DNA from 3 places in the Paenibacillus sp. P3E genome. Region 1 is predicted to be linked to each of the others. Evidence: riboswitches for the same ligand, from Rfam matches in the RefSeq annotation. Region 1 holds a riboswitch; each other region holds the start of a gene.
What was found. Region 1 has a riboswitch for cyclic di-GMP ahead of A3842_RS31525 (glycosyl hydrolase). Riboswitches for the same ligand answer to the same signal wherever they lie in the genome.
Positions count from the first base shown of each region.

Region 2: another riboswitch for cyclic di-GMP. It lies ahead of A3842_RS28895 (S-layer homology domain-containing protein); the one in region 1 lies ahead of A3842_RS31525 (glycosyl hydrolase).
Region 3: another riboswitch for cyclic di-GMP. It lies ahead of A3842_RS27175 (flagellar assembly protein A); the one in region 1 lies ahead of A3842_RS31525 (glycosyl hydrolase).

Region 1 is NZ_LVWH01000162.1:23,997-29,233, reverse strand. Features, by position in the region: gene A3842_RS14195 (glycosyltransferase) at 1-650, shown strand, start outside; gene A3842_RS14190 (UDP-glucose dehydrogenase family protein) at 655-1,995, shown strand; gene A3842_RS14185 (sugar phosphate nucleotidyltransferase) at 2,347-3,720, shown strand; cyclic di-GMP riboswitch class I at 3,933-4,013, shown strand; gene A3842_RS31525 (glycosyl hydrolase) at 4,027-5,237, shown strand, end outside.
Region 2 is NZ_LVWH01000223.1:9,400-14,636, forward strand. Features, by position in the region: gene A3842_RS28895 (S-layer homology domain-containing protein) at 1-1,982, opposite strand, end outside; cyclic di-GMP riboswitch class I at 2,034-2,126, opposite strand; gene A3842_RS28900 (DUF6953 family protein) at 2,379-2,615, opposite strand; gene A3842_RS32765 (hypothetical protein) at 2,650-2,817, shown strand; gene A3842_RS28905 (ABC transporter ATP-binding protein) at 3,369-4,412, opposite strand; gene A3842_RS28910 (ABC transporter permease) at 4,453-5,237, opposite strand, start outside.
Region 3 is NZ_LVWH01000213.1:3,879-9,115, forward strand. Features, by position in the region: gene A3842_RS27165 (ABC transporter ATP-binding protein) at 1-406, opposite strand, end outside; gene A3842_RS27170 (FUSC family protein) at 705-1,805, shown strand; cyclic di-GMP riboswitch class I at 2,111-2,204, shown strand; gene A3842_RS27175 (flagellar assembly protein A) at 2,307-4,193, shown strand; gene A3842_RS27180 (flavin reductase family protein) at 4,292-4,894, opposite strand; gene A3842_RS27185 (DMT family transporter) at 4,908-5,237, opposite strand, start outside.

The DNA.
Region 1 (5,237 bases):
GGACTTCGAAGAATGTAAACCAGTTCGTTGCCAATTCGTCCGTAGTAAAAACGCGGATTCAGAATTATTACCACCGGGATGCGGATGTGATTTTTCCACCGATCAACACGGCACGCTTCAGCAGTTCGTCCTCTATAGGCGATTACTACCTGATTGTATCCCGGCTTGTATCCTACAAGCGGATTGATCTGGCGGTGGAAGCCTTCAACCGCAACGGTCTGAAGCTCTATATCGTCGGTGACGGGCCGGACCGCAAGCGTCTGGAGGGCATGGCCAAAGACAATGTATCGTTTCTGGGCCGGCTTGAGGATACGGAGGTTACGGGCCTGATGTCGAAGTGCCGGGCGTTCATTTTTCCCGGAGAAGAGGATTTTGGCATCACGCCACTTGAGGCGAATGCCGCAGGAAGACCAGTGATTGCCTATCAGGCCGGAGGGGCACTGGATACCATCGTACCCTATGTCAACGGCGTATTCTTCCAGCATCAGGAAGTTGATGATTTGCTTAAGGCCATTTACGAAGTGGAGTCCTACGCGTGGGACATTGGGCAGATTATGGGTCATGCGCGTAAATTCGATGAACAGGCGTTTATGGTTCAGTTCAAGCAGTATGTAGAACAGGCCTACGTCAATTTTCTAAAAGGAGGATGAGTGTATGAAGCTGACAGTAATCGGTACCGGCTATGTCGGTCTTGTATCTGGCGTATGTTTTACACTGAATGGGAACCATGTGATTTGCGTGGATAAGGATGAGGAAAAGATTGAAAAGCTGGGCCGGATGGAATCCCCCATCTACGAGCCGGGTATCGAAGCGCTGATAGAAATGAATTTGCGTGAAGGCAGGCTTTCTTTCTCCTCCGATCTTCAGGAATCGGTAAGACGCTCCGATATCGTCATTCTGGCTGTAGGGACACCTTCACTACCGGGCGGCGAAGCGGATCTGAGATATATCGAAGGTGCAGCCATAGAAGTCGCTCAAGCGATGGAAGGCTACAAAATCATCATGACCAAGTCAACTGTTCCTGTTGGCACGAACGAGAAAATCCGTGGTATCATCGCTTCCCATACGAGTCATCCCTTCGATATCGTCTCCGCTCCGGAATTCCTGCGTGAAGGCTCAGCCATCCGCGATACGCTCCATCCTGACCGGATTGTCATCGGACTTGATAACCCGGAGCTTGAGCCAACGATGCGCCAGCTTCACCAGGGCTTCACGGAAAATGTGTTCGTAACGGATATCCGCAGTGCGGAAATGATCAAATATGCATCCAATGCTTTTCTGGCAACCAAGATCTCCTTTATTAACGAGATTGCCAACATTTGCGAAAAAGTGGGAGCTGATGTAACCCTGGTGGCGGAAGGCATGGGGATGGACCGTAGAATCGGCTCCTCGTTCCTGCAGGCCGGCATCGGTTATGGAGGCTCCTGTTTCCCGAAAGATACCAATGCGCTGATCCAGATTGCGGGCAACGTGGATTACGAGTTCAAGCTGCTGAAATCCGTAGTCGAGGTGAACAAGGGGCAGCGGTTCATGATTATCTCCAAGCTGCATGAATCCCTTGGCAACCTGCGTGGCGCAGTGATCGGTGTATGGGGCCTGGCCTTCAAACCGAACACCGATGATGTACGCGAAGCACCCGCCCTTGAAATTGTTGAGGTACTGGTGGCCGAAGGCGCTATAGTGAAGCTGTATGATCCGATTGCTGCAGATAACTTCAGACAGCAGTACGATCATCCGCAGCTCCGCTGGTGCGGTCTGCCGGAAGAAGCGGCAGAAGGCAGTGATGCAGTATGCCTGCTGACCGACTGGAGCATGTTCAAGGATATTGATCTGCATAAGCTTGCGGAGAGCATGCGCCGCCAGGTGCTGATCGATGGCCGCAACGTGTACTCCAAGGAGCAGATCGAGGGCACCGGCCTTGAATACCATTCCGTCGGCCGCCCGCAAATGGGGGGCCTGAGCGGCTACTCCCCCAGCGTAGCCGGAGCGGTCTAAGCGCTGCTAAGTCGGCCCGCTCTCGGCTCTTCCCTGCCGCGCAAACAAGCGGCAATGCCGGATCTTTAGCAGGGCGCTTCGCCTGCTGGGTGAAGCAAGCAGATAGGCTGTTAAGGGAAGAAACGGAGAGGAATTTTGGAACTGTAGGAGCGGAAGCGACCGCCTTTGTCACCGGATTTCAACTGCGCTTAGCAGTCTAATCGAAGAAATCTGGTGACAACAGCGGCCGAAAGTCCAAACATTCCTTGCAGTGACTCCCGCAACAGCTCGATTCCAAGCTTTTCACAAGTCAAAGCGCACAATAACAATCCGATATTTTCGCGACAACACATAAATGAGGAGGGTTCACTTATGAAACTGGTACTTCTATCTGGCGGTTCTGGTAAACGTCTCTGGCCTTTATCCAATGATTCACGTTCCAAGCAATTTCTGAAGGTACTGCAAAGTCCGGCTGGGGAGCCGGAATCCATGGTACAACGTGTATGGAGACAACTGCAGGAGACAGGGATGGCGGAATCCTCGTACCTTGCGACCGGCCGCAGCCAAGTGGAGATGATACAGAGCCAGCTCGGCGCAGAGGTGCCTATCATTGTGGAGCCGGAACGCCGGGATACCTTCCCTGCCATCGCTTTGACTGCAGCTTATCTGTATTCCGTGGCAGGAGTGTCTCCCAGCGAGACAGTGGCCATTTTGCCGGTCGATCCTTATGTGGAGGCATCATTTTTTGACACCGTCGTCCAGCTTGAAGCAACGATGGAACAAAGCGGCGCAAACCTGGCGCTGATGGGGGTTGTTCCTGAGCTGGCTTCCGAGAAATACGGCTATATTATTCCTACCAGTGACGAGGCAGCGGCAAGCGGCTATCTGCAGGTGAGCCATTTCCAGGAGAAGCCGGACCGTGTACAGGCTGAAGAACTGATCAGCAAGGGCGCGTTGTGGAACTGCGGAGTATTTGCATTCCGTTTGGGTTATTTGCTGGATATTTTGCAGCGTAAAGGTCTGCCTTTGAACTATGAGGAGCTGCAGAAGCAATATAAATTGCTGGCTTCCATCAGTTTTGACTACGAAGTGGTAGAAAAAGAGGAGAAGATCGTCGTTCAGCCTTACGCCGGTTTCTGGAAGGATCTTGGCACATGGAATACCCTCACAGAAGAAATGAGCAGCAACCACGTGGGTAAAGGGTTCGTGACTGCCGATTCTGAAGGAACCTGCCTGATCAACGAACTGGATATTCCGATTACAGTCATCGGTGCGAAAGATTTAATCATCGCAGCCAGCCCGGATGGCATTCTGGTCACTCACAAAGCCGAAAGCCCGCGGATTAAGGAAGTGCTGAAGTCTTTTGAACAAAGACCCATGTACGAGGAACGCCGCTGGGGCCACTATAAGGTTATTGATTATGTGAAATATGATGAGGGCAACGAGGTGCTGACCAAGCGGATTTTCATAGCCGAAGGTAAAAACATCAGCTACCAGCTGCATCACAAACGCAGTGAAATCTGGACGATTGTCAGCGGGGAAGCCAGCATTGTGCTGAATGAGAAGATGCATAATGTGAAAGCAGGAGATGTAGTGCGCATACCGGAAGGCACAAAACATGCAATCCTGGCGCTAACCGATGTAGAGTTCATTGAGGTGCAGACCGGTTCAGAGCTGGTCGAAGAGGATAATATCCGCATCACACTGGACTGGAAGGATATTGCTCTTCATCAATTCATTTCTTAAAATAGGAACGCTGATCGCGCTGTAAAATTCGACTGAATCGTCCCGGTTGATGTATAGGATGGGCCTAAACCTAGGGCTAAATTATCTATTTACCCAATTGTGTCAAATCCAAAACAGGTATTAAGAACCATTTATTAAGAAAAATTCATTAATGCTCTAAACTAAAAAATTAATAGAGACGATACTTACGGTAAGAGGGATAAATCCTTCCAAAACGAAAAAGGCAAACCTAATCGAAAGATAGGGACGCAAAGCTATAGGGCCTTCGAAAGAGTGGCAGCCTAGCTACCGAAAGGAAGATGAATTTTGACAACTTACCGTAAGTCGCGTCTGCTGTGCACCATTGTAACTATTGCCCTGTTGTTGACCGTTGTACCACTGGGTTTGGGGGCTGCGCCTTCCACCGTAGCTGCTTCGAGTTCTTCAGCACCGGTTAATCCGGATGCTTCAGCTGAAGCTGTCAAGCTGCTTGACAATCTGTACTCCATTTCCGGAAAAGGCATTATCACAGGCCAGCATGACTACCTGGAGAGCCCGGATGAGTTCAGCAACAAACTGAAGGGAACCAGCGGACAATTCGCTGCCCTCCATGGCTTCGAGCTTGGTGTGATCAGCGGCCAGTCGGAAAGTACTGCAGCAACTCAGCGCAAAAATGTAGTGAACAGTGCGATCAACTGGTATAAAAATGGCGGCATTGTCGCTATGACCTTCCATGAGCAACTGCCAGGGACTTCTTATCTGTGGTCCAATGTGCAGAAGACACTCAGCCAAGAGGACTTCAATAAGTATGTAACACCTGGAACAGCCCAATACAACAGCCTCATCGCCGATCTGGACAAAGTGGCGGTTTCACTCAAAAGCTTGCGGGACGCGGGCGTTCCTGTACTTTGGAGACCTTACCATGAAATGAACGGCAACTGGTTCTGGTGGGGGAAGAAGAACAATTTTGCAGAACTTTGGAATATTATGTATGACCGCTTTGTGGGCGTTCATCAATTAAACAACCTGCTGTGGGTATGGAATCCGAATGCTCCCAACGCCTGGTCTGATCCATATGAACTGACCTATCCGGGAGCGGATAAGGTAGACATCCTTGCAGCAGATATATATAACAATGATTATATGAACAAGTATTATGACGACCTTTTGAGTCTCGCCAACGGCAAACCCATTGCTATCGGTGAAAATGGTGAGATGCCAAGTACAGCCAAGCTCCAGCTTTCCCAGAGAAAATGGGTATACATGATGAACTGGGGAAAAATGCTCTATGAGAATAACAGTACAGATACCATCAAAAATTTCATGAGTGACAGCTATACAGTATCGCTTAATGAATATAAAGCGGAGGTAGTGCAGACACCTGCTCCGACTGCCACACCAACGGCAACGCCAACTGCCACACCGACTGCAACGCCGACTGCCACAGCAACGCCAACGCCAACTGCTACGCCAGTACCTTTACCCACAGCAACGGTAAAGCCAATAACCACTCCGGCGTCCGGTGATAATGTACAAAC
Region 2 (5,237 bases), on a different contig from region 1:
AGCTTCTTCTCGACTGCAGCAGCTACAGATTCCCGTGCCCATGCGCTAATGCTGTCATTATCCTTGAATCCGGAGAGTCCAGCCTCACGCTTGACCGCATCCGCAGCAGTAGCCTTGTTGCCCGTAGTGCTGTCAATCGCCCGCATTAGCATCACCATCATCTGTTCACGGGTCAGCGGATCATTACCATGAAATAGTCCGGCTTCGCCGGTTACGATTCCGGCCTTGGCTGCCGCCTCCACATAAGGGTAAGACCAGTTCGCCGCTGGGACATCACGGAAGGTCGCCGTATCCGGCTGCACCGGCTGCAACTGAAGAGCTGCTGCCAGCAGCTTCGTGAATTCCGCCCGGGTCAAAATACCTTTTGGCGCATACACGGTTCCGTTCATCCCGTTCACGATTCCTCTTGCGGCGAGTACCTCTACCTGTTGCTGTGCCCAATGGCCTGACAAATCTGTGAAATCAATATCACGCAGCATAACCGCATACAGTCCGGAGGCTGTAATCTTGGCCTGCACAAATCCATTCTCCGCTGCAGTCACTCCCCCGATATAGGTCCAGTTGCCTTTTGCCGGATTGTAGCTGTAGATTCCAAGCTTCTCACGACTTGTCGTCCAAGGCTCTTCCTTGGGATATTGAACCGCCAGTTTGGCCGGGATCAGAAATGGAGAACTCGCTTGTATCTGCCAGGCGGAACCTGCCTTCAGCAGTTTTTTGCCGTTTGCGTCGATCAGTGCCTGTGTCTCCAGCTCTGCCTGGGCCAAGCTTACAGTGGTATTATCCTTGAAGGTTCCTGCTGAAATCTCCAGCCGCGCCAAGCCATTCAGTACAGACAAGATACCGCCAGCACTGCCGATAACCTGACTATCCTTGGCTCCGGTTATTACAGGGATCTTCACTTCCGGGGTTGAGCCCGAGTTCGAGCCGGTACCTGGATTTGGCGTTGTACCCGGGGATGGAGTTGTTCCCGGACTTGGAGTCGGGAGGTTTCCATCTTTTAATTCCACTGATTCTATGTAGTCGTCTTTCTTGCTGTACAACAGCTTACTTCCGTTAATTCCGATCAGCTTCGCCCCGGCCGGTACCGCCGGCAAAGGCTTCACTGCATAAGTAGAGAGATCCACCTGCTGCAGCGTAACTGCACCGTTAACATCCTCTTGAAAAACGGCCTGTCCTCCGCCTATGGACATGAAGGCATACTCTGTTCCTCCAGGCTTCATCTCCGTGAGATCCACAGGCTGTGCCGTCAGGTCTTTGATATTCAGAAGCACATACTTACTCTCAGAGGCGCCGTTCTTTTGCTTAAACAGCACATGGCTCCCGTTAAAAACAAACCAGTCCACGTAATTCGCTCCGCCCAGACTAATAAGCGCACGCGTGACTCCACTGCTTACATCCAGCAGACTGAGGCCCCCGTCACGGGCATTCTTATACACCACATCTCCACCTGCCAGTACCGGGAACCGTCCTTCGCCGAGGTCGGCTTCAACCCCCGTAGCCAGATCATGATAGATCATGCTGCCGTAATTTTTGCGCTCGTACCAGACCACGCCAACTCCATCCGTAGTCGGATTCCCATATTGGCCGGACTGCTTGTTAAGCTTGATGCGGGTGCCTGTTGCAAGATTTGCAGAGTAGATATCCCAGTTCAGGGAAGCTTCCTGCTCCGTTCCCTTGTCCGCCCACACGGCAATACTGCCGCCCACAGAAGGGGCGTCCTTGGCGGATGAGCTCGTCGTAAGTACCGTACCCGCACCACTGGATTGATTCAGCGCGTGCACCTGTTTGACCCCGCCTGCATCTGCTTCCAGCCATACGATCCGGTCACCGGATACACTGTAGTCCGTTCTGCCCGGATCTGTCCCCGCTGCCGAGACCTGCTTCATGCTGAACCCCCCGCTTAACAGGCCTCCAAGCATACATACCACCGCCACTGCGGCCACAAGGGGCCGCGACAACTTCATTTCCCTTTCCAACCTCATTCACTTCTCTCCCCCAGCACTATTTGTAGGCACGCCAAAAAACCAAGTGCCTTGAGCGGCCCGGCTGCCCTAACATCCTTCCCGGATGAAGTAGGCCCGTGGCTTTGCGTCTCCGACTTTCGTACGGATTTGCCTTTGTTCCAAACTCGGTTTTCAGTCCCTTTACCCTTATGTATTCGTGACTTTCGATGTACAGGACTCTATCATTATCGGAATTTATTCCTGTAGAATTAAGATGTTCTATTTTTTCCTTTTTTAGGGATTTGGACATAGAAAAAAACCACATGTAGGAGATGCCCCGCATGTGGTTTATAGTCAGCTTCTATACTTCTTCTACTGGACAAGCAAAAAGGGCTTCAACGGTCACCAGCATCATAGCTGGCCCGGGGGCATATTTCAAGTCCATGCCCACAGGAATCCGTCACGGTCCCAGGCGATTCTTCCGCCGTGCAGCTTGCGGAAGGCCTTCTTCACATCCTTGGACAACGAAGCATTCCCGTTCTCATTCACAAATACAAACTGCTCGCCAAAATTAGCCTTCACATATTCAATCGCAGCGGTCTGGTACAGGGTTCCCGTAAAACGGATCTCCTTGACCATCCACTCCGCTACCTCTTGTGCAGTTACTTCCATCAGGGTACTGCTCCTTCCTGTAAATCCCTCTACAATGCCTTCCCATTATAGCATGAATATGGTCACTCGGGAGGTTCACTGGACAGGGCAAGAGACGGGACAGTGGAGAGCGAAGAGGCGGGCCGAAGAACAAGAACGGGGAATGAACAGCACGACGGACGGGCAACAGTCAAGGCCATTCGGGCAGAACGGGTTTGCATAGAAAGGATTAGAAGAAGTGGAAGAAGCGGAAGAAGTGAAAGAAGTGAAATCAGGCGCTCACTCTTCCTCCTCCCCGCGCATGTTCGCTGCTTGGCGGTGTATAAGCCGAATTTAAGAATTAGAATACACTACCCAATGAATTCTCTGTTCCTACAGAGATTCATTGATGCACAGAGATCGATTCTAAATCAACTCTATACCGTTTATGCTGAACGAAAATGCTAGCTCATCTATGCACGATGGAGATTAGTTGGAATTTATACACTTAATTTCCGATAAATCGTAGTAATACTAGCATTAGTTGGAATTAATCCACTTAATATTGATCAATATGGATAATTCGGGCTGAAAGTAGATTTTTAGTTTTACTTTTTCCACTTCAGTGCTGCGATATCGTAATGCCAGCTGATTAGTGGTAGTTTTTCCACATAAATTTGTATATCAACGAAAAGTAATCATAGTTTAAGAATGTTGAGCGATACACATAGCAAACGTCCATTCCAGCGAAAGGATCGACGCTAAGCCTTGGAGTCAGGACTTATATCCCCGCCTCTACGCCCCCTCCTGCTCCAGATGCAGCAGCTGGGAGGGATCAAGCAACAGGGTCACACAATCCCCTTCCCGAACCCGCAGCCAGCGGCCGTCATTCAGCAGGTCTACGGTCAGACTGATCCCCTCGGCCATGACCGTGGCGCGGATGATATTGCCCAGAATCGACACGGACTGAACCTGTCCGCGTACATCCACCATGCCATCCGCATCATCCTGAATTGCTTCACCTTCAGCCAGCAGGGTTACCGCCTCGGGGCGGATTGCAAAACGGTCGGAGCGGCTGTCGATCCTGCGGAACAGCGCGAGTGCCTCCGCCCGGTTGAATACGTTATAGCTGCCCATGAACCGGGCCGCGAATTCTGTGCGGGGCGCTGTGTACAGCTGCTCCGGGGAACCTTCCTGCACCATGCGCCCCTGGTTCATGATGCAGATCCGGTCCGAGAGGATCAGCGCTTCCTCCTGGTCGTGGGTCACGAACAGCGTCGTCATGCCCAGCCGCCGCTGAATATCGCGGATTTCCGCGCGCAGATTCTTGCGGATTTTGGCGTCGAGCGCGCTGAGCGGTTCGTCCAGCAGCAGCAGCTTCGGCTGGACGGCCAGCGAGCGCGCCAGCGCCACCCGCTGCTGCTGTCCACCGGACAGCGCCTGCGGATAGACACCGCGCTTGTCTTCGAGATCGACCAGCGCCAGCAGTTCTTCGCACCGGCTGCGCCGTGCCGCCGGTGCAACGCCGCGCATGCGCATTCCGTATTCCACATTCTGGCTGACGGTCAGATTGGGGAACAGCGCATAGGATTGGAACACCATGCCCACATCCCTGCTGCGCGGCGGCAGCTTCGTCAGCTCCTTGTCCGCGAGCCTGATACTGCCGCTGTCCAGCTCAGTCAGCCCGGCGATGCAGCGCAGGAGCGTGCTTTTGCCGCAGCCGGAAGGGCCCAGCAGCGTGATCAGCTCCCCCTCTGCGATGTTCAGATCTACTCCAGCCAGCACAGGCGTATCACCAAAGCTTTTGCGGACACCTTCCAGCTTCAGATAATCTTCCATTCCTTTATCCCCCTTATTGTGGACCTCCGGCCGCTAGACCTTACTTCGCCTGCCCTTTAATCTTCATGCCAAGCTTCATCAGCACGGCCGACAGCAGCAGAATAAATACAAAATAGGAAATGGCAATCGCGCTGGCCAAATGTCCGCTTTCCCCCACCCGCTGGTACAAATAGACCTGAATCGTCTGGATATGGCCTCCCACCAGCATATTCGTCAGTACGAACTCCCCAAACAGCACGGAGAAGGACAACAGCGCGGAGACCATGACCCCCGGCCAGATATTCGGCAGAATCACATTTACAAAAGCAGTCCGTCTCTTGGCCCCAAGCAGCTCAGCGGCATTCAGCAGCTCTACAGCCGATACACTCAGCAAGCTGTTGCGGATGCCCTGATACATATACGGCAGGATGACCACGAAATACGCCCCTACCAGCAAATAAGCGGTACCCGAAATGTCGAATGGGCCAGAGGAATAGGTGCGGATCAGGCCTACAGCCGCCACAACTCCCGGCACAGCGTAAGGCAGAACAACAATTCCCTTCATGAAGCTCTCCCAGCGCGGAAAATAAACCGTAATGACAAAAACAGCCGGCAGCATCACGGCAAGACTGAGCAGCACGCTGATGATGCACAGATACAGCGAAGTCCACAGCGCCTCCAGAAAGCGGATATCCCGGAACATGTCACTGAACCAGTTAAGTGTCCAGCTGCGGGGCAGCAGCGTATTCTGCCAATCCTGGGCAAAAGCATATAATCCCGTTGCCAGCAGCGGCAGCAGCAGATAGACCATGAGCAGGAGCATGAAGGTGCGCGGGGCGAAGCCCG
Region 3 (5,237 bases), on a different contig from region 1:
CGTAGCCTACGAGGTTCACAAAGCGCAGCGCTTCCTGCACCTTTTGCGTGATCACATCCTTCTTAAGCTTTTTAATACGCAGTCCGAAGGCCACATTCTCGAATACGTTCAGGTGCGGAAACAGGGCATAATCCTGAAAAACCGTATTGACCTGGCGTTCGTTGGCAGGAATGTGGTTGATCATTTGGCCATTGAGAACGATCGAGCCTTCCGTGGGTTCGGCGAAGCCGGCGATCAACCGCAGAATAGTCGTCTTGCCGCAGCCCGAAGGGCCCAGCAGGGTATAGAACTTGCCGCGTTCGATCTCGAAGCTGACGCCTTTTAGTACCGGCTCTTCATCGTCGTATTGTTTAACCACCTGGTCAAAAGAAATAATAGTGCCTTCCGGGGTAGCTATAGCTAACAACCTCCCTTACCTTATGTAATACAACCTATTTTACCCGCTTCTTGCGGGAGGAAATCGAAATGGCATGCTCAGCGCGAATAAGCGACAGTTCCCCCCTTCCTTCGACATACTTCCATAATATACAGCATAAAGGATAAGTCCTATATATGCGATAGCATTCATTGGTGAAAATCAGCACCGGAAACTTAACAAGTTCGTAAAAATTAAGGCTCTTCCGGCCCGTTTTGCGGTGCTATAATGAAAACGGCTGAAAGTCATTTCATTTTTTCTCTTAATAACCTGAAAGAAGATGACCCTCATGAACGAAGGATTACAGGACCGCCTGGAGAAATTCGGACTGTCTTTATATATGATACGCGTTACACTGGCTGCTTCACTCTCCTGGCTGACGGTGCACACCCTGTACGAGGACAGCTACTTATATTTCGCTCCACTGGCGGCAATTCTGATCACTCAGGGAAGCGTCAAGGCTTCCTTTGAAAAAGGTGTATACCGGATGACCGGCGTTGTGCTGGGCGGAATTGTGAGCTTGATCGTGGGACGATTCTTCGATGTCGGAGCGCTCTCCATTCTGCTGATGCTGCTGGTTGGCATCGGAGTCGCTACTGCCTGCCGGATTAATATCCAAGCCATCTCCCAGGTCGGTGTAACCTCTGTTCTGGCCCTTACCTTCTATCATGACCATTATATCGAGTGGCGGGTCGCCGAAACGCTTATCGGAGTCATTATTGCGCTAATCATCAATATGATTATCGTTCCGCCTAAGGGGTTCGTCAAGGTGAAAGGCTTGGCACTCGAAGGCAGTCTGCTGCTGGCTGATGCCCTAAGCGGCCTTGCGGGTGGCGGACGGGGAGCGCCTCCGGTTTCGGATACGCTGGCACGTTCCGCTTCGCTGCTGGCCAAGAGCGAGCAACAGCAAAAGGAACTACATTATACCCTAACGCATTACCAGTGCCGCAGCGAGCTTCGCGGACTCTCCCAGGCCACTGCACATCTCAAACAAATACAATGCTATGTCAAGGAGATCAGCTCAGAAATTGCGCTGCTGCCAACACATCATGCTGCGGCTGACTGGATGGCAGAGATCGTAACTGCCACCGCAGACTGTATCGCGCTCTATGGTACCAAAACACTCTCAGATGCCGAAAGTCAGCATTCGCTTCCCGAGTCACTGCGCCGGGCCCGTGATCTTCAGCTAGCCTGGTTCTCGGAGCTGCAGGGACAATGCTCACTGACCTCCATCCGCGATCTCGGCGCGGTCTTCTCCCACCTGAACCGGGTGCTGGAGGAAATCGAACAGGCCGACTACGTGGTGATATCAGCCGCACCGCAGAACAGCAAGACTGAGGCAGCCCGCGCTATACACTTCATACAAAAAGGACTCTCCCACAAGCTTTAGGCTTGGGAGCGTCCTTTTTTTCTGGAGTATCGGCCATAATCCCCCGCTAAATCCCCTTTTAGTTTAGAATTCAATAAACAGAAAAAAATCCTTAATTACATTTAATTTACAATAAATCAACAATTAGTTACATTTATCATTATTTATAGTCTAAATCAATTATTCCAGTTGAAAATTCGCTACTTAAGTACTAGAATTAATGTTGTTTGCTGAAGTTTTTATTGGACAGAGTGCCAGTATTGACCATTTTTTTGTCGATTGTAGTCGATTTAAATGGGCCTTGTACTGAGTATATATCATTGATCTATTCCTAAAGGCAAACTGTCTGAAAGGACAGGACGCAAAGCCATGGGCCTAAGAGTACAGTTATTGCTGTTTTATGGTCGCCAGGTTGCCAATAGAGACGCCATTTGGTCGGATATCCCAAGATATCGCATCACGGCTCCATGATGTTCTTTCTGTACAGATACCATTGATTATACGAAAAGTGAGGTTACGAGAATGCCGCAGCATATTATCGAACGTTCACGGTACGAGTTCATTGCTTCCATGCTTCTTGGAAAGCACGATCTCATGGATCTTTATTCTGTGGATGCTCAGACGTTTGGCGGAACAGACAGAGCGAAGAACGGCGTTATCATTATCCAGAACAACCAAATTTTCATCACCCCTCCTCTGCCTGGCGGCATGCCGGCTGTAATTTCAGCTGTCCATCCCGTAATTCTTAAGATCAATGGACAAACCCTCACAGAGCCAACTCCAATCACGTCTGCAGATGATCTCACCTGGGAGATTTGCGAGAAGCCACAATACCAGATTACCGTATCCGATGATAAGCTCAAAGTGTACTTTACGCTTTACCGTGCCGAAAGATATGCCTGGAACCTGGTCAACAGTCCGGCTTCAGCCAATGTCACTGTACGTGCAGAAATGAACCGTGATTCCTTGTTGTCCGTTCTGTCGATAGCGCAGATTATGTCTGGCCTTGAGAAAAGCTCCATTGTCAGCTCGCTCAACATCCCCGCTCTCTATGAGGAGCTGAACAACCCGACCTATCTTCCTGTCTGCATAGCAGAAGGCAAGGCTCCCGTACCCGGGACCAATGCGAGGCTGGAGCTGCTGTTTCCGAAGAAAATAGAAAATGCATTTAAGGGGACATGCCTTTCTGAAGATGAATCCTGCCACGGTGAATTCCTTACTGTCCAGGAAGGCGAAGTGTTTGCACAGAAGCTGCCACCCCAAGAGGGCCTGCCTGGATTCACCGTGTACGGAGGTGTCCTTCCCCCGCCCCCGCCGCGGGACCTTACTCTATTGACCGGACATTATGCGTCACTGCTTCCGGGGGGACAGATCTCTGCCCGCTGTAAAGGCAGACCGCGTATTACCGGAAACGGAACCTTTGTGAAAACGATTGATTTCCCCCAAACCTATGTGGTTCCGCAGAATGATGCCGTGGAACCAGCCACCATCAGGTTCCCGGGAGATGTCATTGCAGCTCATCCTCTGAACAAGAACACGGTGATTGAAGCCTTGGGTAATGTATACATATACGGTGACGTTCACAATTCCAGAATTGCAGCAACAGGCAGTATATTTATCAGCGGCAAGGCCGTCGATAGTGAATTGTATGCCGGAGCGTTCGGCGCCGCACACCACCGTCTGTGCAGCTTTTCTGAGCTGCTGATCCAAGAGATCTCCAGTCTGAGAGAAGCAGCTAAGAACCTTGCCGAGACGGTCGAGTCCACGATGCAGACGGTAAAGTACGGCCTAGTCATTATGCTGCTGCTGGAAAGCAAATATGAGCATCTTCCCCTTCTGATTAGCGATATGCGGGAACTGTTGTCGGACTTGAGCGCTGACTACCCGCAGGATACCAAAATTGTGAGGCACATGATGGATATTTTTCTGAGACCCGGACATTTTACCGACCTCATTACGGATGCGGGAATAGGCTCTTTTCTGAGTCTGCTTAAAAACCTTATCGAGGGAATCTCCCTCATGCAGGAGGAGCAAGTCCGGATCGATATTTCGGGGGCACAGAACAGCATCATTAAATCCGGCGGAGATATCCATATTCATGGGGAAGGGATTGGCCGGAGCACGCTGTGTTCCTGCGGCGATATTTATTTTGCGAAGGATGGTTCCATGTGCTCCGACTCCGCTATGGAAGCAGAGGGAACGATCACAGCTCAGAATGTCAGCGGTGAGTCCCTTCCCGGATCGCTCCTTGTGGCAGGCCAGCAAATCACAGCTAGCGCCATTCATAATGCATCAGTAACCATAGACGGGTATTCCTTAGAGATTGCTAAACCCGGCGGGGGAATTACGTTTACAGCCAAGAGCCTGAAACAAAAATGCAGAGAATCCGGCGCTATTCCCATCGAATAACCACCAGAATCCTCTACATACAGCATGAATCGCCAAAAAAACAAAGAGACCCTGCAGAGCCGCGTGGCGGCATCCTGCTGGGTCTCTTTTCCGAGCGCTCAAGATTCGTACTGGGGTCTTTCTAGCTCAAACGTCCGGCCGATGGCCGCATAAGAAGCTCCGGCAAGACGGCTGACCGGCTTCAGCTTAGCAGCGTCAATGCGCCCGCCCTGAATCAGTTCATCCTCTATATAGAAACAGAGCACTTCACCGACCAGCATATCGCAGTGTCCCAGCTCCACATGCCGCACGAGACGGCATTCCATGGCGATCCTGCACTCCTCTATACGCGGAACCCGGATCATCTGCCCGGGTATTGGCGTAAGTCCGGCCAACTCCACCTCGCTGATGCCTTCAGGGGCATTGATCGAGGTGTGATTAATAGCGCCAACATTATCCTCGTCCACGATATGTACAACAAACTCTCCATTTCCCAAAATGTTGCTTGCGGTGTGCTTCATCTCTCCGGTTGCCTTGCGCACACAGGAGATCATAATCATTGGAGGTTCATCATTCACAATATTAAAAAAGCTAAATGGGGCGGCGTTCACTACGCCTTGTTCGTTCATCGAGGTGACAAAGGCAATGGGCCGGGGAATAATACTGCCGATCAGCAGCTTGTAGTTATCATGCGCCGTTTGTTCAGAAGCTTTGATATACATGGTACACCTCCAATTAATGAGTAGGACGTCTTAGGGTTCTTCGGCTTATTCTAACATTAACCAGAACAATGCTGCTCACAATAAGCAGCAGGCCAATCACCAGATTCAAGGTAATCTGCTCATGCAGCAGCACTACACTTGAACCGATGGAGATTAGCGGAATCAGGAAGGTGAACGAACCTACTCTTCCCGCCTCCCCATCCTTAATAAGATTGAAATATACCATCCAGCCCAGGGCAATCACAAATACGGAAATAAACAGGGTGTTCAAGATAAAAGCCGCATTCCAGGTGATATCCGCCCAGCTCTCGGTCACCGACCCTGCAGCCAGCAGAATGATGCC